DNA from 2 places in the Acidaminobacter sp. QWL-03 genome. Region 1 is predicted to be linked to the other one. Evidence: predicted binding sites of a transcription regulator. Region 1 holds the regulator's gene; the other holds the start of a gene.
The links. Region 1 encodes LexA, which represses DNA repair genes until DNA is damaged. Its sites were predicted from a motif close to AGAACANNTGTTCT; they were not measured.
Positions count from the first base shown of each region.

Region 2: the regulator LexA is predicted to act here: its motif matches at 1,435-1,448, upstream of uvrB (excinuclease ABC subunit UvrB).

Region 1 is NZ_CM178752.1:838,131-841,558, forward strand. It holds gene AC4PHM_RS03750 (LysM peptidoglycan-binding domain-containing protein) at 127-573, opposite strand; gene lexA (transcriptional repressor LexA) at 833-1,495, shown strand; gene prxU (thioredoxin-dependent peroxiredoxin) at 1,675-2,391, opposite strand; gene AC4PHM_RS03765 (uracil-xanthine permease family protein) at 2,650-3,428, opposite strand, start outside.
Region 2 is NZ_CM178752.1:2,109,206-2,112,633, reverse strand. It holds gene AC4PHM_RS09835 (S41 family peptidase) at 1-142, shown strand, start outside; gene AC4PHM_RS09830 (AI-2E family transporter) at 139-1,254, shown strand; gene uvrB (excinuclease ABC subunit UvrB) at 1,467-3,428, shown strand, end outside.

The sequences.
Region 1 (3,428 bases):
AAAGCGTTTGTTCTATGCTTTAAAACACCTGATCCCCCATCTTTGTGGGCAAAAAAGAAATAAAAGAAAATTAAATTACATTTTGAAAAACAAAAAACAGCACACACGTGCTGTTTTTTCTGTATCTTATTTCAGATCAAGTGGAATCACAAGGATCTGACCCGGATGAATGATGGCATTATCAAGACTGTTGGCTTCTTCTATAGCATAAATCAGGTGTCTGACGTCATAGTCATGATTAAAAACGGTAGTGTTGATCTCCTGAGCAATGCCCCACAAGGTGTCCCCTTTTTCGACCTGAATTTCAATTTGCTGAGGTTCAACTTCTGCCAGTGAAAAGGCTTCGTTAAGGCTGCCGCTCATGATGATAATGGCTATGATCCACGAAAATAGAGCCATCCAAAAACAAGCTGGAATAGATTTATTTGAGGCTTTACGAGTGGAATGCTTTTGTGGTGCCTGAACCTCAGGACGGATCTGCGTTGGTCTTGCAGCGGACCGCGAGGCATAGGTTCTTTGTAAAGATCTTCCTGCAGTGTTTGCTTTCACGGTTGTTGACATGGACTTTGTCATGGGTAGGGCACCTCCAAACATTTGTTCTGTTCTTGGCTTAATTATACACAAACATACGTTCTGTGTAAAGCGTTATTTAGAACAAATGTTTTGTTTGTGGTGTTTGACTAAGACCATCGGCATGGATTAGCCTTGAAAATACCTTGAAGCCCTTGAAGAATCTTATCTTCTATTGACATAAAAAACAGAACTAATGTTTGAATTTTTACAATTGCTGTGTTATACTTGTTTTAAATTAACGGGAATGGAGGGACTTGAAGTGAAAAATTCCATGTCGCCGCGCAGACGAGCTGTATATGATTTTATACGGCAAGAGATCAAGGCCAAAGGATATCCGCCTTCAGTCCGTGAAATATGTGAAGCGGTCAATCTGAAATCCCCTTCAACAGTTCATGGTTATCTTGGGGATCTTGAAAAAATGGGCATGATTCGTAGAGATCCAACTAAGCCCCGCGCCATAACTATTGTTGAGGACCACGACAATCGAAATAAGGGAAATGGAGCTGCTGAGGAAGTCAGCGCCCAGCAAATCATGGATTTACAGCGTCATACTGCGTTTGTACCGGTGGTTGGCCAGGTCACCGCTGGTAAACCAATTTTAGCCGTTGAAAATATTGAGGATCGCTTCCCTATCCCTTCGTCGTTTATTTCTGAAGGCGACTATTTTATGCTGCAGATTCAAGGGGAAAGCATGATCGATGCCGGGATTTTCGACCGGGATTATGTGCTAGTCAAACAGCAGCAAGATGCGGCAAATGGAAGCATAGTGGTGGCATTGATTGACGACAGCGCAACTGTCAAGACCTTTTACAAGCAAAAGAGAAATTATCGCCTCCAGCCTGAGAATCCTGCCATGGAGCCCATTATTGTCGACGAGGTCTCCATTCTTGGGGTTGTCAAAGGTGTTTTTAGAAAAATGTAATGACACATTCCAGCAAATAAAACGGTCCGCTGCAAGGAAGATCTTCTGCAGCGGACCTTTCATTTTATTTCACAACTATCACAAGCAAAAATCCCCGAAGCATACCGCCTCGGGGATTTTCTCACTTGTTTTTACGCAGATGTCACTTAGCTGCGAAACACTTACAACGTCACAAAGTCCTACTTGCCATCTTCGACTTTCCAAACCTTCCAAACGTTGCCCACAAGATCCGGACCTGGCTTGAGGGTCGCTCTGCCCGGCTGCCAGCCAGCTGGTGTTGCCTCAGTGCCTTTTGAAGCTCTGACGAGCTGGAAGGCTTGAATTTGACGGCGGGATTCAGCGACATTTCTGCCGACAGGAGGCGTCATGACTTCATAAGCCTGAACATTACCATCCGGGTCAATTATGAAGCGTCCGCGCATTTGAACGCCTGCATCTTCATTATAAACACCATAGAGGCGTCCGACATTGCCATTTTGGTCTGAAAGCATAGGATATGGGATCCCGCCTTTAACCATTTTGGACAGCTCATGGTCCTCCCACATTTTGTGGACGAAGACGCTGTCGACACTTATGGACAGGACTTCTACGCCGAGTTTCTGAAGCTCAGGGAATTCGTCAGCGACCGCTGACACTTCAGTCGCTCAGACAAATGTAAAGTCGCCCGGATAGAAGCAAACAAAAACCCATTTGCCTCTATACTCAGAGAGTTTATAATTTGAAAACTGACCATTTAAGTATCCCGGCAACTCAAAATCCGGTGCAGGTGCGCCGACTTTAATCATAGATTGTTTGGCCTCCTTTTTTTCTACTTCAGCTGATTCTGTCTTCACTGCGGTTGGTGCAAGTGTAGTGCCGGAGGGTCTTTCACATCCGGCTTTGAATGGTGTTGGCACTTCATCCATCTCCCCTTTCACACTTTGACTTAAAATAATAGGATCTGGGAATCCTGGTTATAGAAATTGTTGATCAATTCGTATTTACCCATAAATAAAATCGATAAACTGTAACTGTTACATTATTATATAGAATGTTGTCTCTTTGCCTGAAGCAATTCAAAGACGCGAAAAAGCCAGGTCACGAAGTTAAAGGCGCGATTTCCGCTTCCCATAACTCCAAAGGACCTGGCTCTATTTACTATTTTGTGTCTTTAATTATTTACCAGCAACTTTTGCTTCACGCTTGGCATCTATTTCGTCGCGTTCTCTTTGCTCATCCGCAAGTGACTTCATAGGGAGAAGGATATTGAGTGTGAAAGCAATGATCGTCGCGATAACGACCGGAGAACTGCCAAAGACCATGGAAACCCACTTTGGATAGTTCGCGAGGAGCTGAGGCACTGCTGTGATCCCCATGCCAAGAGCCAGTGACAGACCGACAATTGTAGTATTTCTTGTTGTCATCTCCTGCTGTGTGATCAAACGTACACCGGACATAGTGATGATTGCGAAGACACCAATAGTCGCACCGCCAATAACGGATTGAGGAATCGTAGTCATAAGCGCGCCGAACTTAGGAATAAAACCGGCAATCAAAACAAAGACAGCTGTAAACATGAAGACGACGCGGCTGACAACTTTAGTCGTTGTGACGATACCAACGTTTTGGCTGTAGGTCGCAACCGGAAGCCCGCCGAAAAACGCGCCAATGATGGAAGCCAAGTTACTGGCAATGATTCCGCCGCGAAGTTCTGTATCCGTAACTTCTCTGTTCATACCGCCAATAGTCGTAGCGGACAAGTCGCCGACTGCCTGGATGGAGTTGACGATAAAGATTATTGCCATGGAGACGATGGCTGCCGGATGGAACTCAATTGGGAACTGGCCAAGTGCCGGAAGCGCAAACCAAGTTTTCTGCCCAATCGCAGCGAAATTGACCATGCCAAGCGGGAGTGCAATGGCGTAACCGACGAGAATACCTATCAGGATTGAAG
Region 2 (3,428 bases), 1.3 Mb from region 1:
CAAGGTTGGCATAACTCCGGATATCGTTGTGGAACCATCCGAGGATGAAACGTTGGATGTCCAGCTCGACAAAGCGGTTGAGGTTATGAAGGGATCAATTCAAGAGTCTGTCAATGCGTCGGTTCAGGGGGCCTCGAATTGAAAAAACATTTGCTTCGCGTCATGCATCTTGAGTGGTTGCCAGTTCTGTTTATTGCTTTGGTCCTGTTTAAAGTGATTGAGAATTATGTCAGTGTCTGGTCGTTCGTAAAACTGCTTGTCGGACTTTTAATGCCGTTTGTGTGGGGCTTTGGCATTGCTTATATTCTGAATCCGCTCATGAAAATTTTGGAGAAATATCTGCGCCTGCCGAGGACACTAAGTTTAGCCGTGACTTATGCCTTTGCCATCTGGCTGGTGTATCTGGCTATGACGGGCATTGTGCCGAGTATCGCCGCCAGTATCCGGGACATCATCGACAATGGGCCGACTTACCTTGAGTCTCTTAGGAATTTCTTGCTGAATGCCTCCGCCAGGATTGAAAGCTTTGAGGTTTTTGATCTTGAGAAATTTTTGGAGCGCTGGAGCCTCGACAATATGCTGGGCACCATCAGCGAAAATCTGGACACGGCAGTCAGCGCCATGTTCTTTGGCGTGCTTGGATTTGCGAACAGTATTTTAAAGTTCGCGATTGGATTGATCCTTTCTATTTACATGCTGAAGGACAAAGAAAAGTTTATGTCCAGTATTAAGAAGTCTGCTTATGCACATTTTGACCGGGAGACGGCAGATGGGTTATGTGGATTGGTTTCTGAAAGTGACCGCATGTTCACGAAGTTTATCATTGGAAAGATAATTGACTCGCTGATTATTGGCATCATTGCCTATTTTGGCTTTGTATTCATGGACATTCGCTATCCGATTCTGCTCGCGCTGATCGTTGGGGTCACGAATATGATTCCCTACTTCGGACCTTTTATTGGTGCGGTGCCAGCGGTGCTGATCACGCTGTTCTACAGCCCGATCCAGTCTTTGTGGGTGCTGCTGTTCATCTTTGTGCTGCAGCAGTTTGACGGGTACATTCTGGGACCGAAGATTCTCGGAGATTCAGTGGGGGTCAAGCCGTTTATGATTATCTTGGCGATTTTGCTGGGCGGCGGTTTGTTTGGGCTTCTGGGGATGTTTTTGGCTGTGCCGACGGCAGCGGTCATTAGAAATTATTACAGGCGTCATGTGGATCGCCGGCTAGAGGAAAAGGGTATTGTGATTTCGTAGTTGTGACCCCGGCGAGTGCCGGGGTCTTTTCTATCTTGACAGGATCAAAGGGCTGATATTGAGAAATGTTATCGCAAGCTCTGGCACTAAATTGAAACTCGTCCGCGTCACTCGATCGAAACTTGTCCGCGTTGCTTACATTGATTGACGGGGTATATAATAGGGGAGTATAATGGATAGGGAACAAACGTTTGGGAAATAGAGGTGATCGCATGACCTTTCAAGTCGTATCAGAATTTAAGCCTACGGGGGATCAGCCCGAGGCAATAGAGAAACTGGTGAGCGGCTACACATCAGGAATGAAGGAGCAGGTTCTGCTGGGGGTAACCGGCTCGGGCAAGACGTTTACAGTAGCCAATTTAATTGAAAAGATCCAGAAACCGACCTTGGTTCTGGCCCACAATAAGACACTGGCAGCTCAGCTGTGCAGTGAGTTTCGGGAGTTCTTCCCGAACAATGCCGTCGAGTACTTTGTGAGTTACTATGATTACTATCAGCCGGAAGCCTATGTGGTACACAGCGATACATTTATTGAAAAAGACTCATCGATCAATGATGAAATCGACAAGCTGCGGCACTCGGCCACAGCGGCGCTGTTTGAACGTGAAGATGTGATCATAGTCGCGTCGGTTTCCTGTATCTATGGCCTCGGTGATCCCATCGATTACAACAGCATGGTGCTGTCGCTGCGTCCCGGCATGGTGAAAACCCGCGAAGAGATTTTGTCTAAGCTGGTGGAAATCCAATATGTCCGAAACGACATTGCCTTTACCCGCGGCACCTTCAGGGTGAGAGGCGACGTCGTCGAAATCTTTCCCGCTGCCTCGGAGGAAAGCGCGATCCGGGTGGAGCTGTTCGGGGACGAAATTGAGAGGATCGCTGAAGTCAACGTCCTGACAGGCGAGATCTTGGGCTATAGAAAACACATCTCCATTTTTCCGAGGTCCCACTATGTCACGAGCAAAGAAAAAATTGAGGCGGCAATCAGCGTCATTGAGCAGGAACTGGAAGATCGGCTCAAATTCTACAAGGATGAGGGCAAATTCCTGGAGGCTCAGCGCATTGAACAGCGTACCCGGTACGACATTGAGATGCTTCGGGAGATGGGATTTTGTCAGGGCATTGAAAACTATTCGAGGATCTTGTCCGGAAGACCTCCGGGGAGCCGCCCTTTTACACTGATTGACTACTTCCCGGATGATTTTTTAATGGTCATAGACGAATCCCATGTCACCCTGCCCCAAGTGCGCGGTATGTACGGCGGTGACCAATCGAGAAAGCATACGCTGGTAGATTACGGTTTTCGCCTGCCGTCCGCTCTAGACAACCGACCGCTTAGCTTTGACGAGTTTGAGAAAGTGCTGGACAAGATCCTGTATGTCAGCGCGACACCATCGGCTTATGAACTGAACAGAAGCGGCCAGGTGGTTCAGCAGATCATCCGTCCGACAGGGCTTCTGGATCCGCACATCGAAGTGCGTCCGGTCAAAGGTCAGATTGACGATCTGTATTCTGAAATTATGGTGCGCGTCGCCCGCAAGGAACGGGTCCTGGTGACGACGCTGACGAAAAAAATGGCAGAGGATTTGACGGATTACTTTAAAAAGATGGATATCAAGGTCAGGTATATGCACTCCGAGGTTGAGACGCTGGACCGGAATAAGATCATTCGCGGGCTCAGGGTGGGAGAATTTGACGTGCTGATCGGGATCAACCTTCTCAGAGAAGGTCTGGATTTGCCTGAGGTTTCATTGATTGCCATATTGGACGCAGACAAGGAAGGTTTCCTGCGGTCTGAGACGTCGCTGATCCAGACCATCGGCAGAGCGGCGAGAAATATTGACGGTCGGGTGATCATGTACGCGGATGTCTTTACGGCGTCCATGCAGAAGGCCATTGACGAAACCAACCGCAGGCGAGAGATTCAGCATGCGTACAATCTGGAGCACAATATTACACCGAAGGGCATCGTGAAATCCATCCGGTCGATCATTGAAGCAACCGAAGTTGCCGAGGAAGGGCTGGATCCAGAAATTGCGGCCTTGGTGCTGGACTACGCGGATCTCGAGCGGATGATCGAGGACCTGGAAAACGAAATGTATGTGGCTTCAGCCAATTTGGAATTTGAGAAGGCGGCTGTGCTGCGGGACCGAATTCATGCGCTTAAGAAAAAA